2 regions of the Thermicanus aegyptius DSM 12793 genome follow, and region 2 is predicted to be linked to the other one. Evidence: riboswitches for the same ligand, from Rfam matches in the RefSeq annotation. Region 2 holds a riboswitch; the other holds the start of a gene.

Region 1 (15,741 bases), 1.1 Mb from region 2:
CCAACGGTTGAAGTTGTAAACCACCGCTTCCGCATCAAAGTCGGTCCCATCATGAAACTTTACTCCTTCCTGGAGGCTAAAGGTCCAGGTGAGGCCATCCTCGGAAGACTTCCATTCCTTCGCCAAGGAAGGAACCACCTCGGTGCTATCCGGCTTATAATCGACCAGCGTATTAAAAATATTGTCCGTAACGATGAGGGATTCTCCGTCGGTCACATTGATGGGATCCAGGGCGGTAGAGTCGGCGCCCCTGCCAAAAATGAGCGTTCCTCCCGTCGGAGCAGCCGTTCCTCCTTGACCCGGCTCCCCTTTCGATCCAGTCTGTTGCCCGCAAGCCGCTAAAACCCATAGGAGCACGAGTGCGAAAAAGAGCAGCATTCCTTTCCTTCTCATCTTGCATCCCCCTTTGAAGATTTAGTGAATATGTAAATCTTAGTAAATTCGATTATGACATATTAGATCGACTTTTGCAATTATTGTTTTTAAGATGCTGTAATCATACAATGCCAATCCTTCGAACACCGATTCAAGCACGACTGCAGAAGTTTCAATATTTTCTTCACATCGTGGAAGAATTTCCGAAGGGCGATGTTGAACTTCTTAGACAAATAATTCGCCCCTCGGGATTGTTATCTGCTCAATCACAATTTCCACATGAAGGCTGCGAATTCCTTTTTTTGTTCAATTTCTTCAATTTTTTCAGCGGAAACTAATTAAAGCATCAAAGTGTAAAGTGAAGTAGTGCTTCGATTTTTCCAATGCCCACGGAACATTCACCCGCATTAATTTTTTGCAATTTCCGCAGTTTGTTCTTGGTAATTCACAATGGATGTAACTAGGATACTCAAAAAAAATTTAAATGACGCCAAAGGCGGTCCTTATCTGCAATCTCTTTGACAGGTTGATCTGTAGCACCGCAATTCGAACATGGGAAAAGTTCTCCTTTTAGAACCTTAACATATACGTTCAGTTGCTTTTTCTCTGGGTCAAATTCAACCCGATCAATGTACCAAGGCTCCGCAATATGCAGAAGTTCTTCGACAGTTCCTTGTTTCATACTGATTGAAAACAAATAAGAGCACCTCTCGTCTACTGGTTTTTTATTCCTAATATTGACAGGTGCTCTCATTAATAACAGCGAGGAAGCATTTTTTCCGTGCCCAAAATCGAGAATATCTCTACGCTAAAGCATTGCGAGCTCTTGCTGATGTGCAGTTAAAAACCGGAAAACGAACAGAAGGAATCCGTACCGTACGTTACAGAAGGTGGAAATAGAAGCAAGCAAATTAATAGAGGGAAATGATCTAATCGAAAAGATTCAAGAGACGAAGAGAAAATATCTGCTCTAAAGGGACGGGGCCTTATCCTATAAACTCAACGCCTACGTTAGCCTTTATTCTCCAATGCCTCGAGCAATATCCGTTTGATCTCTATCAAATCCTCTTCCGTCTTCATCCTCTCCGTGCGCGGACGAGGTAAAGGAACAATTACTTCCTTGAGCACCCGCCCTGGCCGGGGTGAGAGAAGATAGATCCGGTCCGAGAGGAAGATCGCCTCCTCCACATCATGGGTGACGAGGAGGATCGTCCGCCTCATCTTCTCCCAGATGGTAAGGAGCCACTTCTGCATCTCCGCACGCGTCAAGGCATCCAATCTCCCAAAAGGTTCGTCGAGGAGGATGGGATCCTTTTGGATCAAATAGGTACGCAGGAGCGCCGCCCTTTGCCTCATTCCTCCCGACAGCATGGAAGGGTAACTTTCCGCAAACCCTTCCAGGCCAAAAAGAGGGAGGAGTCTCCTCCCCTCCTCCCTTGCCTTATTCGTCGAGAGGCCCGCCAATTGAAGTGGAAGGATCACATTGTCCAGGATGGTGCGCCAGGGAAAGAGGAGATCATTTTGCGGCATATAGCTTACCTTTCCCTTTTTCCCCGTCACCTCTTCCTCTCCGATCCACACCTTTCCCCGATCGGGGATGGTAAGCCCGGCGATGATATCTAGTAGCGTGCTCTTCCCGCATCCGGAGGGGCCCACCAAGGAGACGATCTCTCCTTCCTTCACCTCCATGGTGATCCCCTCTAAGACGGGAAGGCGGCTTTCATCCCTTTGCAGATACTCTTTGTTAATCCCTTCTATTTTCAACATATCCATCGGCCTTACTTCTTGGGAAGAAAATCATTGGTAAAGAGTTGATCCACGTCGATCCGCTTGGGAAGGAGATTCTTATCCATCAGCCAGTTGGCGTACCTTTCCCAAACCTCTTTCTTTTGTATCCCCCATTGGGGCGCATCGCTTTGATATTCCTTCGCCAGATACGCTTGGGATCTCTTCACCAGATCCTGATTTAATTCCGGTGCATTCTTGAGGAGAGACTGGGCCGCTTCATCAGGATTGGAGATTGCGAACTCATACCCCTTGGCGGTTGCCGCCAAGAAACGCTTCACCAGATCAGGCTTATTTTTGATATGGTCTTCATTGGTGACGAGGATTGGCGTGTAATTATCCAGATCCGGGTCTAGATCCCTTAAAAAGATCGTATTGATCTTGATCCCCCTTCGCTCCGCTTCTACGCCATCCCAACCATAATAGATCCATTCAAAATCAGCCTGCTTGCCGATGGAGGAGAAGAAGTCGGTCTGTCCCAAGGTAATATTGGTCCATTTCGTGCTGTCGGCGCCATACTTTTCCATTAACGCTTTAATCGTCGCCTCTTCGGTGGGGCTTCCCCAACCGCCATACCGCTTTCCCTCAAAATCTTTCGGGCTCTTAATGCCCGCTTCAGGAAGGGAGGCGAAGGCGGAGGTGTTATGCTGAATGACGGCGGCGATGGAGACGAGGGGAAGGTCGGTAGCTCTCGCCTGGGTGATCCCTTCCGCCGAACTGACACCAAAATCGGCCTTACCGGAAGCGACCAGTTGGTCGGCACTGTTTTCCCCCGGCTGGATAATCTCCACATCAAGTCCCTCCTCTTTATAATATCCCTTCTCCTTCGCCACATAGAGACCCGTATGATTCGTATTGGGATACCAGTCTAATGTAACCACCACTTTTTCCGGAGGTTGATTCGCATCTACCCCTTGGGTCGCTCCGCCTTGAGAAGCGTTGGGTTGAACTGCATTTCCGCTCCCGCAGGCTGTGAGCAAGCTTCCCAAGAGAAAAAGACTTAGGATCAAAAGAATGAGAGAACGACCGGCACGTGATGTGATCTGATTACTCTCCACAGCAAAAACCCTCCTTATATTGATCGCAGATTTAATGACGTTCTTCCGAGAAGCGCCGCCAAGGCATGATAAGGGCGGCGAGCCATTCAATGATCCAATAGAGAAATAGGCTTAGCAGGATAATGACCAGAATGGTGGCAAAGAGTTGGTCCGTTAAGAATGACTTGGAGGAACGGATCAGAAGAATCCCCAAGCCGCGATTGGCGCCTAACCACTCTCCGACGACGGCGGCCATCACCCCATAGGTCCCCGCGATCCGAAGTCCTGCGAAAAAAGAGGGGAGAGAGGCGGGAATCTTCAGGTAGCGAAAGATTTGGCCCCGGTTAGCTCCCATAGAAGCGAGGAGACGAACCTTTTCTTCATCTACTTGCCGGTACCCTTCGAAAAGGCTGACCACAATGGGAAAAAAGGTGGCGATCACCACCACCAAGATTTTTGGCAGCATCCCAAATCCAAACCATACCATGAATAAGGGGGCCAAAGCTACGGTGGGAATCGTTTGGGTGATCACCAACAGGGGATAGACGGCATCCCGCAGGAGGAGAAAGCGATCCATCAAAGTGGCCAGACCGATCCCCAAAAGAGTGGCGACGGAAAGACCGATCAGGGTCTCGATCACCGTTTGCCCGCTGTGCATCATGATGAGGGGAAAGTACTGAATAAGGGCTGCCAGCACATCGGAAGGAGCGGGCAAGATCCATTTTTCAATGCGAAACATCTGCACACTCCCCTCCCAGAGGAGGAGAAAGAGGAGGAGACTTCCCCCTGCCTTAGCGATACTTGGCCACTTTTTCATCAATCGTAACCCCTTCAGGCCGGTAATGCACCTTGATAAACGTCATTGTCTCTTGCGCTCCGGCTGCGATGACCGCCTCCTGGGCTTCCTTCACAATCTCCATCAGTTTATCGTATTCTCCCTCCATCACAGTCTCCATGGGATCTACCTCATACTTCACCCCCGATTTGGAGACCACCTCAATGGCCTTGTCCACCAACTCATAGGAGTTTCCCTCTTTTGTCTTTGGGATCACTTGAAACCCCACATTGACGATCGGCACCCCGATACCTCCTTTCTTCTCATCATAGTCTTTCCATGAAAACCTGATCACACCAAAAAAGGCTATCCTGCTGGATAGCCTTCGTAAGTACATGGCACACATATTCTCTCCTGTTCCCCGTCATGCGCATCCCCGAAAAGAGTCGTTACGGCCTTTCCCGAACTCGCCGAATCTGTGCGAGTCGGAGACCCGAAATAGGGATAGACTGCTCAATTGTAGAACACTAAGAGAATGAAGAGCGGCGTCGATGTTCCCTACGCTGGCATTACCCAGATCAGGTTGAAGGGTCGGCACCCCATTTGGTGCCCTCTCAGCCGAGCGGACTCAGCTCCCCTGCTGTGATGGAACGTTCACCTCGAATTTTATCACCTTTTGCGGGAGATGTAAACAAGGAGAAGCTCGTCAAGGAACAACATCTAAGAAAGACATCTTATTCAAAAGACTTTTCTTTTAAAAAGTTCAATAGAGATTTCAATAGAGATGGCAAGCAACAAAATGTCCGGGCCCGATCTCTTTAAGAGGCGGCCTCTCTATTTTGCAAATCTCCATGCAGGCGGCACACCGAGTTTGAAAGGCACAACCGGCAGGCGGATTTTTTGGGTTGGGAACTTCCCCGGAAAGGATCATTCTTTCCCTCTTGGCATCTGGGTCCGGAACCGGAACCGCCGATAGCAGCGCCTGGGTGTACGGGTGTTTTGGGGACTGATATAAACGCTTTTTATCGGCCAATTCCACCAGCCTACCCAAATACATGACTCCCACCCGGGTGCTGAAATGTTTCACAACGCTCAGGTCATGAGCTATAAAAATATACGTAAGCCGGAACTTTTCTTGTAGCTCTTGCATCAAGTTTAACACTTGCGCTTGCACCGACACATCCAACGCAGAAACCGGCTCATCGGCAATGATCAGTTTAGGGTTTAACGCCAACGCCCGCGCAATTCCGATCCGCTGTCTTTGACCTCCGCTAAACTCGTGCGGGTAGCGGTTGGCATACGCGCCGCTCAATCCCACCACTTCCAACAAATACTCCACTCGCTCTTCCCGCTCTTTCCTGGTAAAAATCCCGTGAATTTTCATAGGTTCCAATAGGATGTTCCGAATAGTCATCCTCGAGTTCAGGGAAGAATACGGATCTTGAAAGATCATCTGAATGTCCCTGCGGATTGGGCGCATCCCCTTGAAGCTTAACTTTGTCAAATCTTTCCCTTGATAGATGACCTCTCCGGCCGTCGGACGGATTAATTGAAGGATTGCACGGCCCGTCGTCGATTTTCCGCAGCCGCTTTCCCCGACCAATCCCAGTGTTTCCCCTTCATGTAAAGCGAAGCTGACGTCATCCACAGCTTTCACATAGCCGTCGATCCGGCGCATGAACCCCTTGCGGACGGGAAAATATACCTTTAATCCTTTTACATTGAGCAGATAGTCCGAAGGCGGTTTTCTTTCCATACATTTTCTCTCCTTATGAAGAATAGAGCCAACAACAGGTAGAGTGATCCGGTCCAACCTGTACCCTTTTGGGAGATTGGACATGGCATTCCGGTTTGGCGTGCTCACATCTGGGGGCAAAACGGCATCCAATCGGCATCTCATCGGGTGTCGGCACCGACCCTGGAATCGAATAGAGGCGTTCCTGTTCTTCTCGCATGCTCGGCATTGCCTGGAAGAGACCGAGGGTATACGGGTGCTTCGGGTTTTTGAAAATCTCCCTGATTCCGCCTTCCTCGACGATCTCTCCTGCATACATCACCGCCACCCGGTCACAGATTTCCGCAACCACCCCCAGATCATGCGTAATCATGATGATGGCAGTATTCAACTCATTTTTCAGGCTTCTCATCAGATCGAGTATTTGTGCCTGGATCGTCACATCAAGAGCGGTTGTCGGCTCATCCGCAATGAGCAGTTTGGGATTTAACACCATCGCCATCGCAATCATGACTCTCTGGCGCATGCCTCCTGACAGCCGATGGGGATATTCCGACATGATCTCCTCGGCCCGGGGGATGCCCACTTTTTTCAACATTTCGACTCCCCTGCGAAACGCATCCTTTTTGCTCAGAGAACTGTGTTCCATGATGGTTTCAATCAGCTGGTTGCCAATCGTGAACACCGGATTCAACGAAGTCATCGGCTCCTGAAAGATCATGGCGATCTCCTTCCCGCGAATCTTGCAATATTCCTCATCCGTCATCTCAAGAAGGTTCTTGCCGTCGAACCAGATTTCCCCTTCCTCGATTGTGAAATTTTCTTTAGGAAGAAGCCCCATGACGGATAAGGAGGTGACGCTCTTCCCGCATCCCGACTCCCCTACGATTCCCAACGTTTCGCCATGATTTAGAGTAAAGCCGACTCCATTGATGGTATTCACCTGTTTTTCTTCTTGCCGAAAGGAGACCTTGAGATTCTTGACCTCCAACAACTTGGCCATTTTTTTCACCCTTTTGTCGTCACAAGCTGTTCCATAAATTCAACCACTTTCCGGTCGATCCAACCCGGTTCCTGAACGCGCTCGTCAAAATTCTCGATCAAATGGAATGATTTTACGGCTTCGTACAGTTCATGATCATTGACTTCGACCGATTTTACGTAACCGAGTTTCAGCAAATATTCCATCAGCCTCGTTTTCAACTCTCCTTCGACTGGTAAGAGGTCTTCCGGACGAGTGCGGTTAAAATAAAGTTGATGCAATCCATAGATCCGGAGCAATTCACTTACAGGTTCGGCATGGTCATCCACACGCAGGTCGATGTAGCGGTCGTGATTTCCGCCATAACCTCCTCCTTTCTTCACCACCAACAGGCTAGCCGACTGTTTCCCCCGGCTGTCCCCTCCTGCTTTCTCTCCCGCCAACAAAGCTTTCAGCAAGCGTTCGGCCAACGTCCCTTCGGCATGCTGAAACGTATTGGCCATAGCTTTCACCGTTTCTTCACTCACCAGGATATTCCCCTGGCAAGAAAAATTAGGTCCTGTAATTCCACCCGCCCACGGATAACACATTTCCCCGGTATAGGTTGCCGCATTACCCATGGCATCGACCATCCCCACCTGTCGAACTTCCTTGTGCTCATCTTCCGCAACAAGCTGATTTAATACCTCTTGGGCCGATTTTCCTTTTGCGAGGAGTTCCAAGCCTTTGTATCCATAATCTACATTAGCCCACGATTGGGTTGCCACCGCTCCGACGCCCGCCTTAGCCCAGGGCACCAAAGAACCGACCGCAAGGAATTTGGAAGCGACGGCAACGCCCAATTCTCCTGTTTTCGGATCAAAACCGACAATGGAAAAAGTCATGTGGATCATCCTTCCCTTTGCTTTTATGCTTTCGCTTTGGGATCCAAAGCGTCGCGAAGTCCATCTCCTACGAGATTAAGTGCCAAAACCACCAAGAAGATGGCCATTCCCGGCAATACGCTGACATGCGGGGCAACCCGGATAAATTTCCGGCCTTCACTCAACATAACACCCCACTCTGCCATGGGCGGCTGAGCACCCAACCCCAGAAAACTCATCCCGGAAGCGGCCAGAATCATCCATCCCACATCCAGGCTGGCAGCTACGATTAATGGAGGCAAACAGTTTGGAAGAATATGATAGAGGATAATGTGTCCATGGCCTGCGCCCATTGCACGTTCCGCTAGGACAAACTCCATTTCCCGGAAAGAGAGGGTGCTACCCCTCACGATGCGCGCATAGTATGGTATCCCAACCATGCTTACCGCAATCATGGTATTCATTAGCCCCGGTCCTAAAGCTGCGATGATGGCGATCGCCAACAGAACGTATGGGAAGGCCATCAAAATATCCATCGTCCGCATGATCAAGCTGTCGAAAAACTTCTGGAAATATCCTGCCACCAAACCCAATAACGTTCCGATCGCCATTGCGATGAACACGGCGAAAAAACCCACGGTAACGGAAACGCGACCTCCCCAAATTAAGCGACTGAACAGGTCCCGACCCAGCTGGTCCGTGCCCAGGAGATGCCCCTCCGTCCCCGGAGGCAACAAACGCTTGCCCAGATTGGTCGCTTCCGGATCTTGTAAAGGTAAAATCGGGGCAAGAAGGGAGAGTGCGATGATCACCAATAAAATGATGCCTCCAAAAACCGCTGCTTTGTCCTTTTTTAACTTCTTCCAAGCCAAAGCCCATGGCCCGGGGTGCTTCTTCTTCCCATCCGCGGCTGCCATCCCTTTTTTCTCCACTTCAGGCATTTCCATCTTTTTCAACCCCTACTTAATAAGAAATTCTAGGATCCAAATATGCATACAAAATGTCCACAACTAAGTTGATCAGGACGTAGGAAGTTGCAACAAAGAGAATAATTCCCTGAACCAAGGGAAAATCCCGGGCCAAAATTCCGTTCACCATCAAGGTGCCGATACCGGGCCAAGAAAAAACCATCTCCACCAACACCGCACCTGCCAACAAAAAGCCAATCTGCATCCCGATCACGGTCATAATCGGAATAAATGCATTCTTCAATGCGTGCTTGTATATGACTTTTTTCTCCCGTAATCCTTTAGCCCGTGCGGTGCGAATATAGTCTTGCCCAAAGACTTCGAGCATGCTTGAACGGGTCATGCGGGCGATGATTGCCCCCGAACCGACAGCCAAGCTGATGGAAGGAAGAATCAGATGTTTGAAGAGATCCAAAAAACCGTTTTGGCCGGGAGAATACATACCCGAAATTGGCAATATATTCAATTTTAAGCCAAAGGTGATTTGCAACAAAATTCCCAACCAGAACACCGGCATACCAAAGCCCACAAGAACAATCAACATGAGCAATCGATCAATCCAGGTATACTTCTTTTGGGCAGCTATGATTCCCGACAGCACTCCAAAAACCGTTGCCAAACCGGCGCTTGCCAAAGTGAGAATCAAAGTGGCTCCAAACCTATTCAAGATTAAAGGAAGCACCTCCATCTTCATCTGAATCGAACGCCCCCAATCTCCTCTCAAGATGTTTCCCAACCAGCGCAAATATTGCTGGTATATGGGGAGATCCAGTCCAAGTTCTGCCCGGAGCTGACGGATAGACTCTTCCGTCGCCTTGGAACCCAAAATGATCTTGGCAGGGTCCCCCGGAGAAAGATGCATGATGGAGAAGGTTAAAATCGTTACGCCGAGCAGAACGGGTATCAATGCGAGTAGACGTTTCACAACATAGATCCCCAACGATGACTCCTCCCCGTTTTCATTCGAATAGGAGGGGGCCATTCCCCCGTCCTCATCATCTAGCATGCGGTCCCCGAACTAGACGGTACGTCTCCCGGGGCTGTTCCGTACGGACACCCTTACGCTCTGTATAAGGTAGGCGCTCGCCAGCACCGTTTGGGACATCCATCCTAGAGATCACACCCATGCCCGGCACTCATAGATGGTTAACGAGGGAAATCCCCCCTCCTCCCGCTGTTAATCAACATCGACATTGGCAAATCGGAAAACTCCCGTTGGATGCAGCTTGAAGTTTTTCACGTTCTTTTGGGCAACCACAATCTGTTTTTCATGATCAACGATAATCCATGGAGCATCTTTTAAGATCAATTCCTGGGCTTTTTCATACAGTTCGGTTCGTTTCTTCTTATCATTCGTCACCCGGGCCTCATCCAGCAATTTATCCACTTCTTCATTCTTGTAATAAGCATCATTAAAACCGGCGGTCGGCCATTGCTTGCTGCTAAACAAGATATAGAGGAAATTATCCGGGTCCCCGTTATCTCCGATCCAGGACATCTGATGCATGTCCATATCCTTTTGTTGATCGTATGGTACAAAAACCTTATCCAGGTAAGATCCCCATTCGAACGTTTGTATCTTAACACGTATGCCTACTTTTTCCAGATCCGCTTGGATGGCAGCGGCCATCGTGGTTGGCTGTTGCATGCCCGATCCAGATTCAGGCACCCCATACGTTACTTCAAACCCGTTCGGGTAACCCGCTTCCGCCAAAAGCTGTTTTGCTTTTTCCGGATTGTACTCGTAGTTTTTCACATTGGGATTATGCCCCCAGATGCTTGGCGGCAAAGGAGAATTGGCAAGTTCCCCCGTCCCTTTCAAAATTTCGTTTACGATCGCTTCTTTGTTGATGGCATAATTGACCGCTTGCCTTACCCGTACATCATTAAAAGGTTTCTTTTGGGTATTAAAGGCTGTCCACCAGACGTGCATCCCCGATTGCTCAATCACCTGTAGATTAGGGTCTGCCTTCAACCTTTCCAAGTCATCGGGCGGGACATTGACAATCAAGTCCAGATTCCCCGCTTCCAATTCGGTCAAACGGGTTTGGTCTTCCGTAATGGGCTTGAAGATAAGCTTGTCGATCTTGGGAGCCCCTTTAAAATACTCCGGATTTTTTTCGAGAATCACTTCTACCCCGGGATTCCAGCTCACAAACTTGAATGGACCGGTTCCGACCGGATGTCTTGAGAAATCCTTTCCGTATTGCTTGACGGCTGTCGGACTGACAATGCTGGCTGCGTGCATGGCCAAATTGCTTAAAAACGGAGCATACGGCTCCTTCAGCACGATTTTTACGGTATACTCGTCCACCACCTCCACATGATCCACCATGCCAAACGTAAACTCGGCGTAAGCGAACTGGCCGGAATCATGGTAGGGATGTTTTGGATCAATTTGACGGTCAATGCTGAATTTTACCGCTTCTGCATTAAAAGGAGTTCCATCATGAAACTTGACATCTTTCCGCAAATAGAACGTGTATTCCAAGCCGTCCTTGGACACATCCCACTTTTCCGCTAGATCGGGCTCAATCTCCGTACTCTCATCTTTAAACTGTACCAGCTGGTCATACATTTCCATCGCTGCCCGGCTGGAATTGTAATCCGAAATCTGATGGGCATCCAAAGAGGTCGGCTCAGCCTGTAACCCGATCACAATCGACTTTTCCCGAGCAGCGTTTTCACCGGCTGATTGTGGCGGCGAATTGAAAGAACATCCTGCAACGATTGCACCTAGTACAAAAACGGTTATCATTACACGAAAAAACCATCTCATCTGTATACCCCCTTTTTCAAAAAAGAAGAAAAACTTTAAAGATGAATATCTTTAAGGGGTATTATAAAAGATTGGTCTCATCCTGTATTTCAATTTTATTTCTATTTTTTACACTTTTATTACTCGTTTGAATGAGCCCAACACCCTGGTAACAAGCAAGAAGACCAAGGCAGTCCCTGTGGACCAAATGACCATTTCATCCCTCGAGGCAGAGGCAAATATATGGGCCAAGATCGCCACAAAAACTCCAGTAGCAGGAATCCACATGCCCCCCCCTTTCTCCCCAAGAAGAAACAGATTCCCCATGTTCCAAACCCCCAACGGCCCCTGAAAAATCCCAAACAGAATAAAAAAATCTAAAAGAGACCAATGAAAATAAAAAATGGTCATCAACCCCGCCGCTCCTCCCAGGAAAGGGAGCAGAACTTCAAAAAGATTTAATTTTTGCACTTCCTTCGAGTGGCCTCTCCATCCTCCCACCAAAAAGGCGGGAGCACTTAAAGAGGAAAAGGAAATCAATAGCAACATGACAGAAAAAATGAAAAAGACCGGTGACGAAGATATCTCTTTCATCAATAAAATGGATAATTCATTCAGGAAAGAAGGTTCGATCTTTTCCGTGATCGCAACGATAGCGATGCTGGAAAAAGCCATCACAGCTGCCGACCAGATGACGGCGGTTAGACATAGATCTCGCAAAAAAGAGGGCGGATCGACACTCCTAGCCGGCTGATTCATGAAATAGGCAACCATGTTGGCGAAAAGGATGCAGGTGCCGGCAATGAGAAAAGGAAGCAGGCCGGATTGTTCCAAATGCAAAACTTTCGGATGGTAATGCAAAAGGTTGTGATATACGGTTTCTAGACCTATTTGCAAATAGGTGTAGATGGGAAGAAAAAAAGCCAAGATCAACGAAAGCACCAAGCGAACCAAATTGTTCCAGCGAAAATCGGGCTGAATCCGGAATGCCAACAGCAAGAGGGCAAGGCTCGCTAAAAGTGTAAGGACGTACGCTTGAAACACCGAGAGGTTTAAAACCAGATGGAGAAGCATCCCCGCCAATACAAGCTCGAACGTGACGATCTCCACGCGGTAACTCAGAGCAAGCAGCTTTTCCCCCATTCGATCTCGCTTGCGCGGATTGACGATGGGAAATTCCCCTTTTTTCCAAAACCATAAGAACATAAGAAAATAAGATAACCAGAAGCTGCCAGACAAAACTGCTCCTCCAAATGCTCCCAATCGCAGGGTGGTTTCCCCAGAAATGAGAATTAAACTCCCATATAGCCAGACAGAGATCACATGTACGACGGAGACCGGTTTTCCACGATTCATAATTGATTCTGATACTCCTTCGGAGATAATCCGGTAAGTTTTTTGAAGGCGCTGCTGAAATAATTTTGGCTGTTAAAGCCCGCCTCTTCAGCGATTCTTTGCATACTCCAGTCCCGGTTTTTGTGTAAGAGGGTCTTGGCCACCTCAATGCGATACTTGAGCAAGTAATCTGAAAAGGATAACCCAATATCCTCCCGGAACCGGCGGCTCAGATAAGAGGTGTTGATGTGAAGTTCCGAAGCGATCTCGGAAAGATTTAATTTTTCTTTATAATGATCGTGGACAATCTGCAGCACTTTCTGAATCATGTGGGATTTGGCCTCAAATTCCGGATGCTGATTCACATAGCGCTTTAAGATTTTGAAGAGCTCTTCTTCCAGGACGGGCTTTACCAAATAGTCCAGAACTCCCAATTGAATCGAGGACCGAGCATAGTGAAAATCCTGAAAAGCGGAAATAATAATGATATCCATCTCATGAAATAAAGACTTCAATTCGGCAGCTACTTCCAGACCCGTTTTACCGGGCAGTTTAATATCGATCAATCCCAGATGAAGCGAGTTTCCCTGTTTTACCATCCATTTCGATTTCTCCATGGCTTCTGATGCATTGGTCGCTTTGATGACTTGCCACATGGGATAATGGGAATGGATGAGATATTCCAACTGGTCCACCTCCAGAGGTTCATCATCCAACAAAAGGACGTTCATCGGTTCTCACCCCGCTCAAGTAAATCTTCCTCAATCAATACCAATGGCCACGAAACCGTGATTATCCCTCCGGATTCCTTATTTTTGTCCGATGAGATCATCAGCTTTCCCCTGCCAGGAAACAGCAAATCCAAGCGTCGTTCAATATTTTTTAATCCAACACCGGCAGAGCTTGGGTCTCCTTCTCGATTCTTCTTCAAACTGTCCAAAACCACCGGAGAAAACCCCGGTCCATTGTCTTTGACCATCAAATGGACCATCTTATTATCGTTTTCGGCGGAAAGGGAAAGTCGGATCAACAAAATTGCTTTACCTTCCACCTGCTCCAATCCATGCTTGAAGGCATTTTCCACTAACGTTTGCAGCAAATAGGGAGGAATCCCCGCCTTCGTTAACGATGGTTCAACGTCCCAACGAACTTCGAGGCGGTCACCAAAGCGCATTTTTTGAATAGCGATGTAATGCCGTATATGGTCAATCTCCTGAAAAAGGGGAACCAGCTGTTTCTTGGGTTGGTATTTATAACGGATAAACAGAGCAAGATGTTCAAATGAGGTGATCAAATCGTTCAGCCTTTTCAGGCGGGCCAAACTTAACAAAGAGTTTAACGCATTAAACAGAAAATGGGGCTGGATTTGCTGCGAAAGCTGAATATATTCGATCCTTTGCAGCTCCCGCTCCAAGTTGATCCTCCTGTTTTCCATCTGGAGCAAATAAACTTTTTGTTCATACAGATGATAAAAGATGATCAAGAGGATCCCAATCACCGGACTTAAAATGCTTACCAGCACAATTAAAAAAAACCATCCGTAGGACAGCAACTTGTAATCACCAGCCGGTTTTCTCAATCTTCAGTGCCATTTTCACTTCAATCTCTCTGGTTCCCGTTTCCGATTCGGAAATTTGTCGTATTCTAATTTTACCCTTTTTTCATTTTGAACGATTTCTTACACCCTCCTTTATGAAAAACTTTCATATGGATCGGTGCATAAAAGAAGGATTTGTCCCATCCATACTCTCCCGGGTCAATGAAATGAAATTTGTATTTATTGTACTACACTCTTTCCTTCCCATCATCTCCTTTCTTGAAAAAGAGACGGATTGGAAAAAAAGATGCAACAAGGTATAATCAGAGAAAAAAAGAGGGTGCACGGAGGAATGTCAAAAAATAAGCGTAATTTCGTAGAACTTTTTAATTCTTTTGCGAAGCGCTTTTTCGGTTGGTAAAAATCGCATGATTGGTTTTGGGGTTATTGGCGGTTCCCATATTATCTTTCATCGGTTATCGAAGTATGGTTAAATTTTGGGAACAATAGCAGATTAAATGAAAATGTCGGGCAACAAACCCGACATGTAATACTAAGAATACCTCTTTACAGCTCGATGCGATGACCATTTCCCTACCGGGACCTATTTCTCCTTATAAAATTTCATGGCTTTCATAATTCCGGCAAAGGAAGCTTTCCCGTACATGAGGACACCGCCCCTATAAACCTTCGCCGCCACATATGCAGATAAGAGGATGGACCCAATCAGGAGAACGGTGGTGATGAGAACCTCCCACCAGGCAGGATTGGATAAGCCCACCCTGAGAAACATGACGAGGGGCGTAAAAAGAGGTATATAGGAGCTCACCACCACGTAGGGGGCATCGGGGGTGGTTAGGCCGAACATGGAGATCATGAAGGCGACCACAACCACCATGGTAAGCGGCATGATCATCGTTTGAATCTCCTCCATGCTGCTCACCAAGGAGCCCAACATAGCCGCCAGCGTCGCATAGAGAAGATAGCCTAACACGAAATAGATCACCGCATAGATCACGATATCTACGGGAAGCGTGGAGAAGTCTACGACCAGCCCGCCCAAATCCACCTTTTTATCCCCAAAAAGCATGGAGAGGCCTCCGATCAGGATAAAAATCGCAAATTGAAACAGACCGACCAATGAGATTCCCAAGATCTTCCCAAACATTTGAATCACCGGTGGAACGCTGGAGATCAAAATCTCCATGATGCGGGAGCTTTTCTCCTTGGCCACTTCCATGGCCACCATGCTGCCATAGGAAAGGACGGCAAAATACAGGGCGAAGAGAAGTATATAGATAAGTACGCCGGATTGAATCATCTCTTCCACGGTCTTCGCTTCCGGATCTAAAGCAACCTGTTTTAGGGAGACATCTTGGAAGAGGAGAGCGGCTTGATCCGGCGTAAGCCCCAAATGGGAAGCGGTGAGGCGAAACTGCGCCTGTTTCAGGGCTTGCGATACCTTCCCGTAAAACTCCTGATCGTTCACCTTCTTGGCGTTAAATGTTCCTACAATGGTTCCGTTCTCGACGCGCTCAATGAGAAGATACGCTTTTAGTTTCTGATTCATCACCTCCTCTTTTGCCTTTCC
Region 2 (15,741 bases):
AAACGAAAGAACAGGAACGCATTCTTCGCTGGCAAAGGATCGCGAAGGAGGCAGCCGAACAGTGTCATCGTACCCATCTTCCCCAGATTCTCCCACCTGTTCCCTATGAGAAACTACTTCAAATGGCTCAGGGGTATGATTTTTCTTTCATACCTTATGAGAAAGAAGGGAGCCGTTCTCTTTTTCCTTTTGTGGAGAGAATTCCGGTCAATCGCCGTATTCTGGTCGTCATCGGACCGGAAGGGGGCTTCTCCGAAGAGGAGGTTCAAAGAGCAGAAAAAGCAGGAATCTATCCTGTCTCTTTGGGGAAACGCATCTTGCGGACAGAGACGGCTGCCATTGTGGCCCTTTCCGTCTTTGTGCACCACTATGAAAGATCCTTTAACGAAACAGAGAAGGGTTGATTGGGGGAAGGATCATGTGCGGACGTTTTACCCTCTATACAGAGTTTTTAAAATTAATCGAACGCTTTGAGGTCGAATTTTTTCTTGGAGAGATCTCCCAAAGCTACGCTCCCCGTTATAATATTGCTCCTACACAGCGGATCCTGGCAGTAACCGAAGAAGGAGGGAAGAGAATTCTTCGCACTTTTCGTTGGGGGCTTATTCCGTTCTGGGCTAAGGAGGCGTCCATGGGAAACTCCTTCATTAATGCCCGTATTGAGTCGGTACTTACCAAGAACAGCTTTAAACAGAGCTTTGTAAAACGCCGATGCCTCATTCTTGCCGACGGGTTCTATGAATGGAAGAGAGAAGGGAGGAGGAAAATCCCTTATTATTTTTTTCTTCCGAGCAGGGAACCCTTTGCCATGGCCGGTCTTTGGGACCGGTGGCAGGCTCCTTCCGGTGAAGAGATCTTTAGCTGCACCATCATCACGAGAGAGGCTGCTGAAGAAATCCGCCCCATCCATGATCGAATGCCTCTCATTTTGCCAAAAGGGGAAGAAGAGACTTGGCTAGATCCTGCCTCTCACGCACTTACCCCTTCACAATTGCAAGCACGATTTGCCTCTTTAAGAACATTGCCTCTCCAAGCTCACCCCGTCTCCACTCTTGTCAACTCTCCGCAAAACGAATCTCCCCAATGCATAATTCCGTCAGATTCTCAGGGAAGCTTGTTTTAGGAAGAATATTGAACCTCTCTTCTTTCTTTTTTTTTTGGCAGCTTACAAGGTTCATGGTATGATGAGAGTAAATGATCCTTACCTCCTTTTGATTAACTTTACATACCCAAATAAACGTATGACTTCAAAAATTTTATAGTCTTATGGGAAAACAGGCGGGTGGCAGGAGCCGGAAATGGTGGTAAATGAGAGTTGAAAAGGTTTTCAATTTTCGAAAGATGGAAGGAGTAAAAATCATGTTTTGGATGGCGATGGGAATCGGAATCTTATTAGGCCTTAGACATGCTTTAGATGCGGATCATGTGGTTGCGGTTTCTACCATGGCTCTAGAAGAAAGGAATCTGTTACGCGGAGGCTGGATTGGATTTTGTTGGGGGGTAGGGCATGCGTTGGTACTCTTTCTATTCGGAGGGGCATTGATTCTGTCGGGCATTCGATTGCCGGAAGTGGTCGGCCGATGGCTAGAGGGAGGAGTGGGTGTCATGCTGATCCTCATCGCACTAGGATCGTGGAGGAGGATGAGGCGTTCGAAGCTCCATATTCACGTCCATCAACATGACGGGGAAAGATACCATACGCATTTCCATGTTCATGACGATTCTCCAAGGCATTTGGAGAAGCACCATGGTTGGAAAGGGAGCCATTCTTTCCTTATCGGAACGGTTCATGGGTTAGCCGGTACCGGTGCGGTGATGGTGTTAACCATCGCGGCCGTATCGGATCCTATACAACGGATTGCCTATTTGGCTAGTTTCGGTTTAGGAACCATTTTAAGCATGACCCTCTTTTCTCTTAGTTTAACCCTGATTACCAAACTCTTAAATCGACAATCTTTTCGATTTAGCCATGTTCTTCCCATGGGTGCAGCCGTGTTAAGTGCGGTGATCGGAGTGATGATTATCGTGGAGAGCATGTTGGGATGAGGAGAAGTATAGTTGGTCTTGAATGAACAATAGATGTAAATGTTTATTTTAAATATTGTAAGAAAACATGACATATGATAGATTAATATTGTTCTCTATTATCTCTTTCATCATGATCGCCGTTTTATTGGTGGAACAGAAGCTTGATTTTGTTGGAAAAATTGCGGATCGTTTTTATGTGATGGAGAAAGGAATGATCGTCTCGTCGGGAGATATTGAGGAGATGAATGATCAATTAATCCTTCAATATCTCGCGGTATAGTGAAATAGTTAGGGAAGAGCAGGGGGGATCGCATATGCATTTATCACCGAAAGAGAGGGATAAGTTGCTCATTTATTTGGCGGCAAACCTGGCCCGTGAGCGGAAAAACAGAGGTTTGAAACTAAATTATCCGGAGGCGGTGGCGATCATCACTTCGGAGCTTATGGAAGGGGCTCGAGAGGGAAAATCCGTTACGGAGCTGATGAGCTACGGAACCAAAATCTTGAGGAAAGCGGACTGCATGGAGGGAGTGCCGGAGATGATTGAAGAGATTCAGGTGGAGGCCACTTTTCCTGACGGGACGAAATTGGTCACGGTGCATCAGCCGATTCGCTTCTAAATATAAGTTAAGACTTCTTTCCTTAAAGAACACTTTTTGGGGTTAAGGTTGGTACTTTTCGCCACCATCTTTTTTGGTAATTTCGATGATTCCACGCGTTCATTCATGAGATTTGTACGAAAGATAAAACCATCCGTCTTCATGGGGATCAAATCTCTAGAACCCTCTAGAGATCTTCCACCTGTGAAGGCGTGCGCGGCTTCGGTACGGTAAAACGCTATTTGACAAGGGAGGATGAGGGATGAAACCGGGAGAAATTCTTCTACGTTCTGAACCCATCATGATCAATGAAGGACGGGAGAGCCGAATCTTGGAAGTGGTGAATGCCGGGGATCGCCCCATCCAGGTGGGATCTCATTTCCATTTCTTTGAAGTCAATCGCTATCTTCAATTTGACCGGGAGAAGGCGTTCGGATACCGCTTGGACATTCCCTCGGGGACGACCATCCGCTTCGAACCGGGAGAACGGAAGGAGGTTCCCCTCACCGCTTTTCCTAAAGGGGGAATCGTGATGGGATTCAATGGCTTAACCGACGGAGAAATCACTGAAGAAAGGAAAGAAAGGGCGATCGCCAATGCGATGGAGAAGGGGTTTAAAGGGGTGAACCCGGCGTGACGCAGAGGATTCCGAGGGAAGTATACGCCTCCATGTATGGGCCTACGGTGGGAGATCGGGTTCGTTTGGCCGATACGGATTTGATCATCGAAATTGAGAAGGATTTTACCGTTTACGGAGATGAGGCGAAGTTTGGTGGCGGGAAGGTGCTCCGAGACGGCATGGGACAGAACAGCCGTCTTACCCGCAGTGAAGGCGTGGTTGATCTTTTGATCACCAATGCGATCATTTTAGATCATTGGGGGATTGTGAAAGCGGATATCGGGGTGAAAGATGGAAGAATCGTGGGAATTGGAAAGGGAGGAAATCCGGATACCATGGAGGGGGTCCATGAATCCCTCGTGGTGGGGGCTTCGACCGAGGTGATCGCCGGGGAGGGACTCATCGTGACGGCAGGAGGAATTGATGCGCATATCCATTTCATCAGTCCCCAACAGGTGGAAGAGGCCATCACCTCCGGCATTACCACCATGATTGGCGGTGGGACCGGTCCAGCCACCGGGACTAATGCGACCACCTGTACCCCCGGTTCATGGAACCTCGCACGGATGTTACAGGCGGCGGAGGGATTTCCGGTAAACATCGGCTATCTCGGCAAGGGGAACTGCTCCACCCTCCCTCCGTTGAGAGAACAGGTGGAGGCAGGGGCGATCGGTCTTAAACTTCATGAGGACTGGGGAAGCACGCCGGCGGCGATTGATGCATGTCTTAAGGTGGCCGACGAATATGATGTCCAGGTGGCGATTCACACCGATACCTTAAATGAGGCAGGCTTTGTGGAATCTACGCTGGAAGCAATTGCCGGAAGGACGATCCATACCTATCACACGGAAGGGGCAGGAGGGGGGCATGCTCCGGATATTCTCCGGGTAGCCGGGGAGTTGAACATTCTTCCCTCATCCACGAATCCGACGCGTCCTTTTACCCAGAATACCATCGATGAACATTTGGATATGTTGATGGTTTGCCACCATTTGGATCGCCGTGTTCCCGAGGATGTGGCATTTGCCGACTCCCGCATCCGTCCGCAAACCATTGCAGCCGAAGATGTGCTCCATGATCTGGGGGTGCTCAGCATGATCTCTTCCGATTCCCAGGCGATGGGAAGGGTGGGCGAGGTGATCATCAGGACTTGGCAGACGGCAGATAAGATGAAGAGGCAACGGGGGCGTCTCCCAGAAGAGACGGGGGAGAATGACAACGTCCGGGCGAAAAGGTATATCGCAAAATATACCGTCAATCCTGCCATCACCCATGGCATTTCCGAATTTGTGGGCTCCATTGAAAACGGAAAGTGGGCGGATCTCGTTTTGTGGAAACCGGCTTTTTTCGGCGTGAAACCGGAGATGGTGATTAAGGGGGGGATGATCGCCTATGCCCAGATGGGGGATCCCAATGCTTCGATTCCTACCCCGCAACCGGTCTATCCACGGCCCATGTTCGGTTCTTTTGGGAGGGCCCTCTCCGAAACCTCCCTTACCTTTGTCTCACAGGCGGCCTATGCAAAAGGGATTGGGAATCTCCTCCATTTACAAAAGAGAGTTGTTCCTGTAAAAGGTTGCCGCAACCTCTCGAAGAAAGATCTGATTCATAACGACAAAACCCCTACCATCCAAGTGGATCCGGAGACGTATACCGTCCGTGTGGACGGGGAGATCATCACCTGTGAACCGGTGAAAGAGCTTCCCATGGCGCAGCGGTATTTCCTATTTTAATTGGTGGTATTGAAAAAGGTAAACCCTACCTTTTTTCGGGCGAAAAAACTTGAACATGATCAAGGGAATCCATAACCAAAATATTGTAAAAATCACATTTCCGAATGTTCAGTTCACAGAAAACCCAGAGATAGAGGGAGGAGGGGAGTAGGAATGCTGATTACGAAGGTGTTGGGCAATGTGAAGGAGACACCGGCTATAGAGTTGGAACAAGTAGAGTGGGAAAGAGTTTTTCTTCATTGGGAGGAATTGGAGAAACGAATTTTGCGGGTTCGTTCGGATCGAGGGAGAGAAATCGGGATACGTCTGGAAACGGAAAAGCGTTTGGAGGAAGGGGACATTCTTTTCAAGGAAGGGAATTTTTGGGGAACAATCTCCCTTCTTCCTTCGAAAGTGATCGTCATCGAACCCAGGGATCAGATGGAAATGATCCGTTTAGCCTATGAGGTGGGAAACCGGCATCTCCCCCTGGAAATCCGGATGCCGTTTTTGATCATCCTCCATGATGAACCGTCGGTAGAACTTTTACGACGACTGAACATTCCCTTTACCATCGAGGAACAACCTTTTCGCCCCATCCCCCAAAAAGCCCATTCCCACCGGAAAGAAAACCGGCAAACCCAGGAGCGGCATCTTCCTCCGTTTCCCCGGTAAAAGATGGAAGCGGAAGAACGGAGGAGTCGATAGGAATGTCCTGTTCCCTTCTGCATTTCCTGCAATTGAACGATAGCCAATGGCCGATTGGGGGATTTTCCCATTCGTTTGGATTAGAAACTTATATTCAGGAAGGATATGTTTACGATGCGGAGAGCCTAAAAAAATGGGTTTTATCTTATCTCTTCCATTCCGTGGCTCCGATTGATGGGATTCCTGTAAAATGGGCATGGGAAGCATCAAAAGCCCAAGATGCAGATTCACTCTTGGCTGTGAATGAGCGATTGACGGCCATAAAGCTCCCCCGGGAAGGGAGAGAAGCTTCTTTAAAGTTGGGGAATCGTTTTGCCGTTCTGGCTGCCAAGACATTTGAAATGACTTACCCCTGGGGAGAGATGCCGGTTCATCCGGCCCCCCTCTATGGTTGGACAGCCTACCGTCTTGGTATGGAGAAGGAGGAGACCCTCCTAGGGTTTTTCTATAATCAGAGCGTCGTCATGGTGAATAATGGGGTACGGGCGATTCCGCTGGGCCCATTGGATGGACAAAGAATCCTTCACGTGCTAAAAACCGATCTGATCCAACTTGTCCGGCGGGTGATGGAGGGAGAGATCTCCTTCGGTAATTCTTCCCCACTCTATGAGATCATGGCCATGAAGCATGAGCAGCTATATAGCCGCCTTTTTATGTCATGATTTCTTATCTACAGCGGAAGGGAGAACTTGGGAGGATTTCTATCCTTAGGAGGAACAAATTCTGAGGAACAAATTATGAGGAACCAATTCGAATCATGATTTTTGGTTCATCGGATGACAATCGTTGAATAGGAAGGAGTGAAAAAGATTGGGAGCGGTTCGCATCGGCGTGGCAGGTCCCGTCGGTTCCGGTAAAACGGCATTGATTGAGAAATTAACCCGCCACATGGCGAATGAGTATAGTCTTGGGGTGGTAACCAATGACATCTATACAAAAGAAGATGCCCTTTTTTTAGTAAGAAACGGGATCTTACCGGAGGAGAGGATTATTGGGGTGGAAACGGGAGGATGTCCCCATACGGCGATTCGGGAAGATGTTTCCATGAACCAAGAGGCGGTTGAGACGCTTCTCTCCCGTTTTCCGGACATCGAAATTCTTTTTATCGAAAGCGGTGGAGATAATCTGGCCGCCACCTTTAGTCCTGAGTTGGTCGATGCTTTTATCTATGTGATCGATGTGTCGGAAGGGGATAAGATTCCTCGTAAAGGAGGGCCAGGAATCACCCGTTCTGATCTATTGGTCATTAACAAAATCGACCTTGCTCCCTATGTGGGAGCCGATTTGTCGGTGATGAAAAGGGACACGGAACGAATGCGGGGGGATCGACCTTATATCATGACCAATCTGATGAAAGAAGTGGGCCTTCAAGAGATTATCGGTTGGATTAAGCGCCATGTTTTGCTGGAGGATTTGAGGTCATGATAAGCGCTATGACGGGTTCCTCCATGAAGGGTAGGATCGAAGCTACGGTCGAGTTGGTGGATGGAATTTCAACGGTAACGGAGGCGTATTGGCAAGCTCCCCTGAAGTTATCCCGCCCTTTCAACAGGAATGGAGCCGTTCACCTGATCGGGATGGATGCGTGTGCCGGGATGCTGGATGGGGATGAGCAAATCTTTCAGTTTACGGTGGGTGAGGGAGCCCGCCTTCTTTTTACCACCCAATCGGCCACGAAAATCCATCCCTCCTTGGGAAAAGGGGTTAGGCAATACGTGAAGATTTTTGTAAGTCGTGGAGGTGCATTTCAATTTTTTCCGGAAGGGAATATCCCGTTTCATGGTTCGATTTTTAATGGGCAAGCACACATAGAATTGGAGGAAGGTGCGAAACTGGCTTATCTTGAACTATGGTCTGCGGGAAGAATAGGAAGCGGGGAAGCTTTTCAGTTTCAATCATGGAAGCAAAATGTGGAGATCTACCAAGGGGGAAAGTTCATTCTTTGGGAAAAGAGCGATTGGAATCCAGGGAGAGAGTCCTTTACCGATCTTTTTCACTTTGGCTCTTATACCCAACTTGGCACCCTTTATCTGATCAGAGAGGGATTGGGGCAAAAGGAGGCGGACTCTATCGCCCCGTCCCTCTCTCGTCCCCCCGAGAGGATCGGAGGGGTTACACTTCTTCCTTACGGTGCCGGGTTGGGTGTAAAGGTCCTGGGAGTAAGACGAATGGAACTTCGCAGCCTCTTACTGGAAATCGGGGAGACCTACTTCTGAGTTTTTCGGGAGCAACCGATTGAGTTTTTCGGGAGCAACCGATGAAGAGTTGGGACACTTGGCTAATTCATCCAATGGTCCGCCCAGGCTTGGATCGCTTCAATGATCGGTTCTAAATCTCTTCCTTTTGTCGTGAGTACATATTCGATGCGCACAGGGGTTTCTGGATAGACGCGTCGTTCCAGAATACCGGATAACTCCAGTTCCTTCATGCGATCGGAGAGCATCTTATCGCTCATCTGGGGGATTTGTTCCTTGATCTCTTTGAATCGTTTCGGCCCGTGAAGAAGAACACGGATAATAAGTCCTGTCCACTTTTTTCCTAGGATCTCTATGGCCGCTTCGTATTTCGGACACATATGCGAGTAATCCATGGCATTCACTCCTCCGCTCATTGTCTATTGTATCACAAAGATGGACGATTCTTTTTATTTTTGTTTGCTGTAAACACTGCTTTTATCTGTCAAACGATGGCTGCACATCGGGGTGATCAACCTCAGCCTGTCCATGATGTGACCCCAGATCCACAAAGGCGACACCCAGCATTTATAAGCGGGGATCGTTCACTCTTGTTTTTAAGGTGGATGAAGAGTATACTGGTAATTAAGTTCATAGCGCGATTGCACTACTAGGGGTGCCGTTTTGCGGCTGAGAGAAGGAGACCCTTCAACCCTTTGGACCTGATCCGGGTAATACCGGCGTAGGAAAGTAGGAAGCGTTCCTGCCGTAGACAGGGAATGGAGGAGTAAACAGGTCCAATTCATGGATCTGTTTTTTTATTTGAAAAGAAAAAGAGGGGAGAGCTGCGCAATGATTGAGTTAAAGGAAGTAGGAGAATTGCTGGAAAAAATCAGAAAGGAGAGGCCTCTCATCCACAATTTGACCAATACGGTGGTGACCAATTTTACGGCCAATGGGCTCCTCGCATTGGGGGCTTCCCCTGTAATGGCGGATGCCGAGGAGGAAGCGGCCGATATGGCGAAGGTGGCCGACGGGGTGCTCCTCAATTTAGGGACCATTTATCCCAGGATCGTGAACGCTATGGTGGAAGCCGGCAAATCGGCCAACCGCCGTGGCATTCCCGTCGTCATGGACCCGGTGGGGTTGGGGGCCACCCCATACCGTCTACAAGTCTTCAAAGAGATCCTTCAACAGGTGAGAGTGGATATTCTCCGGGGGAATGCCGCTGAGATGGCCAATGCCGTCGGTGAGGTTCTGACCATTAAAGGGGTGGATGCGGAAGAGATCTCCAGGGAGGAGAAGGTTCGAATCGCGGAAAGAGTGGCCCGGGAATTGGGTACGGTTGCCGTTGTGACGGGGAGGGAAGATGTGGCATCGAATGGAAAAGAAACCTATGTGATTGATAATGGTCATCCTCTCCTCACACGGGTGACGGGGACCGGTTGCCTCCTAGGCTCCGTCATCGCAGCTTTTGCGGCGGTGGAAGAAGATCTGCTAAAAGCTGCGGTTTCGGCGTTGGTGGTCTATGGAGTGGCTGCGGAGAGAGCAATGGAAGAAATCGGGGAGGAAAGGCCGGGACGGTTCCAAATCGCTTTTCTCGACCGGCTCGCTCTCCTGTCGGGAATAGAGGTGCTTACGTATGGAAAAGTGGCCCGTTTATAAAGCTTTAACCATTGCCGGCTCCGACAGCGGCGGCGGGGCCGGTATTCAAGCGGATCTGAAAACGTTTCAGGAGCTGGAAGTCTTCGGCATGACCGCCGTAACAGCCGTCACCTCTCAAAATACGCTTGGGGTGAAAGGGGTATATCCGGTTGAGACCGCAGGGATTCTGGAGCAGATCGATGCGATTGCCACCGATATTGGCGTGGATGCCTTAAAGACGGGAATGCTGTTTAGCGCGGAGATCATCGAAGCCGTAAGCGAACGGATTGCTCACTATGGATGGAGGAAGCTGGTGGTGGATCCGGTCATGGTGGCAAAAGGAGGGACTCCTCTCCTGAAAGAGAGCGCCATAAAGGTTCTGAAGGAAAAGTTAATCCCTCTTGCTCTCCTGGTTACTCCCAATCTTCCCGAAGCAGAGGTATTGGTAGGGAAAAAGATTACAACGGAAGAAGAAAAGCGGGAAGCGGCGAAAGAGATTCTTAAGATGGGCGCGGGAAGTGTTGTGATCAAAGGGGGGCATGAGGGAGGAGAATGGGCGATTGATCTCTTCTATGATGGGGAAGAATTTCTTCAGTTGGGGAAACCGCGGATACCTACGGAAAATACCCATGGCACAGGGTGTACCTTTTCTGCGGCGATTACGGCGGAATTGGCAAAGGGAAAAGGTCTACGAGAAGCGATAGAAACGGGAAAGGAATTTGTCCATCAGGCAATTCTCCATTCCCTAAAGATCGGCGGGGGGCATGGCCCTACCAATCACTGGGCTTATCAACGTTTCATCATCCATAGAACAGATGAGTTACCAGTAGCAAGGAGTGATGTGCTCGAAGAATGTGGGCTTGGCCTGGATCGGATGACGCCACGGCAGAATCGTTGCTTTCATAAGCAGGATGGGAAGGAGATAACCGGACAAATGGAAGAGCGGAGGAGAATACGATGATCGAGACATTGGGGATGAAAGAGAGTTTGCTTCTTTATTTCATCATGGGAAGCCATAATACCCCCCATGATCCTCTCTGGGTGTTGCAGGAGGCGATCCAAGGAGGGATTACCTGTTTTCAGTTTCGGGAGAAAGGGGAGAAGGCTGCACGAGGAGCGGAAAAGGTGGAATGGGCAAGGGCGTTGCAGGAGATTTGTCGTGCCTATCGCATTCCCTTTCTGGTGGATGATGAGGTGGATCTGGCCCTTTTCCTCGATGCGGAGGGGGTCCATATCGGCCAGGAGGATGGAGAGATTGAAGAAGTAAGGAGAAAAATCGGGGACCATAAGATTCTGGGAGTTTCTATCCATACGGTGGAAGAGGCACATATCGCGCAAGAAAAGGGGGCCGATTACCTGGGCGTTGGTCCCATCTATCCCACCTCATCGAAGAAAGATGCGAAAGAGCCGGTGGGCCCCGCCTTTATACGGGAGTTGCGGGATCAGGGGATTCATCTTCCTATTGTAGGGATTGGCGGGATCACGAGGGAAAATGCGGCGAGGATTACGGAGGCGGGGGCGGATGGAATCGCTTTGATCTCTGCGATTTGTCAAGCCCAAAACCCAAGGGAGGAGGCCGCTCTGCTGCGGAAAGAAGCAAAGTTGGGCATCTATAGGCGGATGGAGAGGTAGAAGGACGAGAGCGGTTCAATCCATATTGTGACGTTGCTTTTTCTATTCCCCTTCCCTATAATGATTCTATTATGGTATGAATGGAAGGGGGAATGGAGATGCCGACCGTTGCTTTTCATACCCTGGGATGTAAAGTGAATTTCTATGAAACAGAAGCGATCTGGCAATTGTTTAAGAATAAAGGATATACCCAAGTAGATTTTGAAGAAGAAGCCGATGTGTATGTGATCAACACCTGTACGGTGACCAATACAGGGGATAAAAAGAGCCGGCAGATGATCCGCCGTGCGATTCGCAAAAATCCCAATGCGGTGGTGGCGGTGACCGGTTGTTATGCCCAGACTTCGCCGGCCAAAGTGCTGGAGATTCCAGGGGTGGATATCGTCATTGGGACTCAGGGACGAGATCGACTCCTTGATTATGTGGAGGAATATAAGAATTCCCGCATGCCGATCAATGCAGTGGCAAATATCATGAAACAGAAGGAATTTGAGGAGCTAAGTGTCCCCACTTTCTCTGAGAAGACCAGGGCGTTCTTAAAGATCCAGGAAGGTTGCAACAATTTTTGCACGTTTTGCATTATTCCATGGGCGAAGGGTCTTTCCCGAAGCCGTCAACCGGAAAGTGTCCTTCAACAGGCCCGCACTCTCGCGGCCAATGGATATCGGGAAATTGTGCTCACAGGGATTCATACCGGAGGGTATGGGGAAGATTTGGAGGATTATTCCCTTCCCCGATTGCTGATGGACTTAAAAGAGATTGAAGGATTGCACCGCATCAGGATTAGCTCCATTGAGGCGAGTCAAATCGGTGAAGAGATGATTGAAGTTTTCCGAAATAACCCGAAAATGTGCCGCCACCTTCATATCCCGTTGCAAGCGGGGGATGATACGATCCTTAAGAGCATGCATCGGAAATATACAACCGCCCAGTATAAAGAAAAGATCGAAAAGATTAAAGAAGCGCTCCCCCATGTGGCCATCACCACCGATGTGATCGTCGGTTTTCCTGGGGAGACGGAGGAGATGTTTCAAAATACGTATGATTACATTCGGGAGATTGGTTTTGCTGAGCTCCACGTCTTCCCTTATTCGAAGCGGACGGGGACACCTGCCGCCCGCTTTCCGAATCAGGTGCCGGAAGAGGTAAAGAAGGAGCGGGTAGATCGTCTACTGGAGTTAAATCGAGAATTAACTCTGCGTTATGCCAAGAAATTCGAAGGGGAGGTTCTCGAAGTGATTCCGGAAGAGTATTATGATGGTGATCCGAAAAGCGGCAAAGTGGTTGGTTATTCCGATAATTATTTGCGCATTGCCTTCATGGGATCTAGGGATTTGTTCGGGAAAGTGTGCCGTGTCCGCCTCGATGAAGCGATGTCCGAGATCTGTGAGGGAACCTTTGCCAGGGTATTGGAGCCGGCTTCGGTGTAGAAAGCAGGGAATCGTAGAAACAGCCCCGCCGTCTGAGAATGTATGATAAGATGAAAAGCCCTTATGTTGCAGAAAGGGCTTTTCTTTTTTCTGCACCACGATCCCATCAATCTTCCAGGATATAGATGAAGTCGAACGGTTGATTAGGAAATCCTAAGGAGAAAAGGAGGTTGTTACACATGATTGAAATTCCATCCCGTTTGGAAGGGAAAACTTTCTTGCTTGATACACTGGAGGAGAAATTGAAACCGCTGGGTTTCACGATTGGAGGAAATTGGGATTATGATCAGGGGTTATTTGATTATAAGCTAGCCGGTGAAGCGGGGGGGTATCTTTTTTTGCGCATTCCGTTTAAAGCGGTGAAAGAACAGCTTGATTCGTATGGAACCGTGGTCGAAACCGGCACCCCTTTTTTATTGTCGCATAAGTTTAAAGCCGGACCGGATGATCGTTCCGAGATAGGTGTCTTAAGCGCTGCAATAAATCAATTTTCCGAACCGCAAGATCCGGATGCAGCGGTTCCGGAGAAGTATATCCCCGTTGGGCGGAGACTTGTCCATGATTTAGAACTAATTCTCCTTGAAGACTAGGGTGCCACGATCGACATTGGAATGTTATTCTCCTTTTATGTGTGGAAGAGTTATTCTTGGCGCATTGAATACCATCTCCGTAGAAAAGATGTTGTGTGTGGTGGATAGGATAGAGTAAGATAAGTGGGGAATGTACGAAAGATGGGGAGGAAGGAAGATGGCTGAAGTGGCTGCAGGAGGGATCGTTTACCGCCGCCAAGGGGGAGGGACCGAAATTCTCATGATTGAAGATCGCTTTGGGCATTGGTCCTACCCAAAAGGTCACTCGGAGGGGAATGAAAAACCGGAGGACACGGCTTTGAGGGAGATTCAGGAGGAGACGGGGATCATAGGGAAAATCATCGCTCCTTTGTCCAGCATCTCTTACCGGTATGAAGCGGAAGGAAGAAGAGGGGAGAAGAGGGTTGATTATTTTCTCGTTGAGTATGTGAGCGGGAAGACGAGGCCCCAGTTCGAGGAGATAGGCAATGTACATTGGCTTTCTCCGGAAGCGGCGTGGAAGAAGCAGGTGGAACAGGGGTATGAGAATAACCGCATCCTCTTAGAACAAGCTTTTATCAAACTTGGACTTTCTCTACCTGAAGATCGTTCGAATCGGGAATGTTCCCCTTGAAAAGTTTACGATCGCACCCTTTTTCCGAAGGGGCGCCTCCTTTTTGATCGAAGAATTTCTCCGGCCGATACATAGCATCGTTATTTAAACCGAAGGCAATTGCGATAAAGCAAAATGACGCTCAATCTTTTCCCCAAGGGATGAAAGGAGATTATGATGGAAGCACAAGAGTTGTCCCGCTATATCGACCATACTTTACTTAAACCGGAAGCGGATCGGGATTCGATCGTGAAATTATGCCGGGAAGCCAAAGAATATGGATTTGCTTCCGTCTGCGTCAATCCGATGTGGGTTCCCCTTTGCAAAGACGAATTGGAAGGAAGCGATGTGAAGGTATGTACCGTTATCGGATTTCCTTTGGGCGCCAACACGACGGAAACAAAGGTTTATGAAACCTTAAAAGCCATAAAGGATGGCGCCTCCGAGGTGGACATGGTGATCCGGCTGGGAAGCGTGAAATCCGGAGACTGGAAATCGGTTGAAGAGGATATTCACGCCGTGGTGGAGGCGGCGAAACCAACCGCTCTGGTCAAGGTGATTTTAGAGACGGGCTATCTTACCCGAGAGGAAAAGGTGAAAGCTTGTCGGGTGTCTGAAAAGGCCGGGGCGGATTTTGTCAAAACCTCCACCGGGTTTGGAAAAGGAGGAGCAACCCTTGAGGATATCCGTCTGATGAGGGAAACAGTGGGAAAGCAGATGGGAGTAAAAGCTTCTGGAGGAATCCGGGATTATGATACGGCAATCCGGATGATCGAAGCGGGAGCAACTCGCATCGGAGCAAGCAGCGGGGTTCAAATCGTAACGGGAGGGCAGAAATTCGGTTCAGCGTACTAACCGATCGTAGAAATGATCCCATCCCCTTGATAGGATCTCTCATTAACAAGGAGATTTTTCCTTTCCTGTGATCCGTTCGATCAAGCGGGCGAAATGGGCGGAAAAGGGAAGGACAAATAAGGAAGTGACCAGATTAAACAGGGTTTGGGCATGGGCCAGTTGCCTCTCTGCATCAGGGGAAAGATGGGATATGAAAGTAGAGAAAGGATGAAGAAGGGGAAGGAAAAGGAGAGCTCCTCCCACATTTAAGAGGATGTGGGCATAGGCCACCTTTTTTCCCTCCGGAGATCCCCCAATACTGGAGAGATAGGTATCCAAACAGGTGCCGATATTGCTTCCCAAAAGAATGGCTACACCGGCCGGCAAAGAGATCATTTGATTTTTCATGAAAATCATGGTCGTCGCCAGCATTGCGGTACTGCTTTGAATCAGGGCCGTGGCGAGGAGACCGAGAGAGAAGGCAATCAAAGGATTCTCGTTGATCCGAAGAAAAAAAGGACGGGTAAAGGAATCTTCCAGTAACAGCCGAGCTCCCGAGCCCATCACCGAAAGACTCAACAGCATGAGAGTTACACCTCCCATCGCCAAACCGATCCTTTTCACCCTCCTTTCAGGCATAAGCCAAAAAAGAAAACTTATGAGAAACAAGGGAAGAAGAAAATCTTCCAATGAAAATGCGAGGATTTGGAGGGTTAAGGTGGTTCCCACATTGGCGCCTAAGATGAGGCCGATCGATTGGGAAAAGGTGAGGATCCCGGCATTCACAAATCCCACGATCAGGATCGTAACTGCACTGGAACTCTGTAAAAAGGCAGTGACGAGTGTTCCGGTGATGAATCCGTAGAGAGGAGTCCGGGCGAACCGGGCGATGATTTCCTGCCTTCTTCCTTGGGCCAATGCTTCTAATCCCGTTCGCATCAGGGCAAGACCGAAGAAAAAAAGGATAAGTCCCACCAAAATCGGAAGAAAAACTTGAATTTCCATTATGGATCACCCCTCCTGTCCCATTTTATGAATAAGGGGGAGGGTTGATGATCGTTCGGAGGATAAAATGGCTACAATTTATCTGAAAAGGCAACGGAAAAAACGGTTGGAACAGGGGCATCCATGGATTTACCAATCGGAAGTGGAACGAATAGAAGGCGAATTTCAACCAGG

The links. Region 2 has a riboswitch for thiamine pyrophosphate ahead of thiM (hydroxyethylthiazole kinase). Riboswitches for the same ligand answer to the same signal wherever they lie in the genome.
Region 1: it holds a riboswitch for thiamine pyrophosphate, as region 2 does, so the genes downstream of both, THEAE_RS0102810 (MTH1187 family thiamine-binding protein) here and thiM (hydroxyethylthiazole kinase) in region 2, are expected to answer to the same signal.

What each region holds. Positions count from the first base shown of each region.
Region 1 is NZ_KI783301.1:529,084-544,824, reverse strand. Features, by position in the region: gene THEAE_RS0102835 (ABC transporter substrate-binding protein) at 1-393, opposite strand, end outside; gene THEAE_RS0102825 (ABC transporter ATP-binding protein) at 1,387-2,148, opposite strand; gene THEAE_RS0102820 (ABC transporter substrate-binding protein) at 2,154-3,140, opposite strand; gene THEAE_RS0102815 (ABC transporter permease) at 3,250-4,014, opposite strand; gene THEAE_RS0102810 (MTH1187 family thiamine-binding protein) at 3,989-4,276, opposite strand; TPP riboswitch at 4,511-4,621, opposite strand; gene THEAE_RS0102805 (ABC transporter ATP-binding protein) at 4,748-5,728, opposite strand; gene THEAE_RS0102800 (ABC transporter ATP-binding protein) at 5,742-6,710, opposite strand; gene THEAE_RS0102795 (DUF1028 domain-containing protein) at 6,716-7,573, opposite strand; gene THEAE_RS0102790 (ABC transporter permease) at 7,597-8,499, opposite strand; gene THEAE_RS0102785 (ABC transporter permease) at 8,516-9,460, opposite strand; gene THEAE_RS0102780 (ABC transporter substrate-binding protein) at 9,698-11,299, opposite strand; gene THEAE_RS0102775 (hypothetical protein) at 11,408-12,634, opposite strand; gene THEAE_RS0102770 (response regulator transcription factor) at 12,631-13,344, opposite strand; gene THEAE_RS0102765 (sensor histidine kinase) at 13,341-14,165, opposite strand; gene THEAE_RS0102755 (ABC transporter permease) at 14,755-15,741, opposite strand, start outside.
Region 2 is NZ_KI783301.1:1,633,423-1,649,163, forward strand. Features, by position in the region: gene THEAE_RS0108755 (16S rRNA (uracil(1498)-N(3))-methyltransferase) at 1-404, shown strand, start outside; gene THEAE_RS0108760 (SOS response-associated peptidase) at 419-1,123, shown strand; gene THEAE_RS20490 (urease accessory protein UreH domain-containing protein) at 1,360-2,046, shown strand; gene THEAE_RS22970 (ATP-binding cassette domain-containing protein) at 2,135-2,308, shown strand; gene THEAE_RS0108775 (urease subunit gamma) at 2,343-2,648, shown strand; gene ureB (urease subunit beta) at 2,890-3,264, shown strand; gene ureC (urease subunit alpha) at 3,297-4,979, shown strand; gene THEAE_RS20495 (urease accessory protein UreE) at 5,133-5,633, shown strand; gene THEAE_RS21985 (urease accessory protein UreF) at 5,669-6,328, shown strand; gene ureG (urease accessory protein UreG) at 6,477-7,091, shown strand; gene THEAE_RS21990 (urease accessory protein UreD) at 7,088-7,882, shown strand; gene THEAE_RS0108815 (winged helix-turn-helix transcriptional regulator) at 7,945-8,256, opposite strand; TPP riboswitch at 8,503-8,606, shown strand; gene thiM (hydroxyethylthiazole kinase) at 8,696-9,505, shown strand; partial or broken gene thiD (bifunctional hydroxymethylpyrimidine kinase/phosphomethylpyrimidine kinase) at 9,483-10,283, shown strand; gene thiE (thiamine phosphate synthase) at 10,442-11,116, shown strand; gene mtaB (tRNA (N(6)-L-threonylcarbamoyladenosine(37)-C(2))-methylthiotransferase MtaB) at 11,215-12,546, shown strand; gene THEAE_RS0108840 (YugN-like family protein) at 12,726-13,136, shown strand; gene THEAE_RS0108845 (NUDIX hydrolase) at 13,294-13,749, shown strand; gene deoC (deoxyribose-phosphate aldolase) at 13,906-14,583, shown strand; gene THEAE_RS20515 (Na/Pi cotransporter family protein) at 14,626-15,567, opposite strand; gene THEAE_RS0108860 (class I SAM-dependent rRNA methyltransferase) at 15,635-15,741, shown strand, end outside.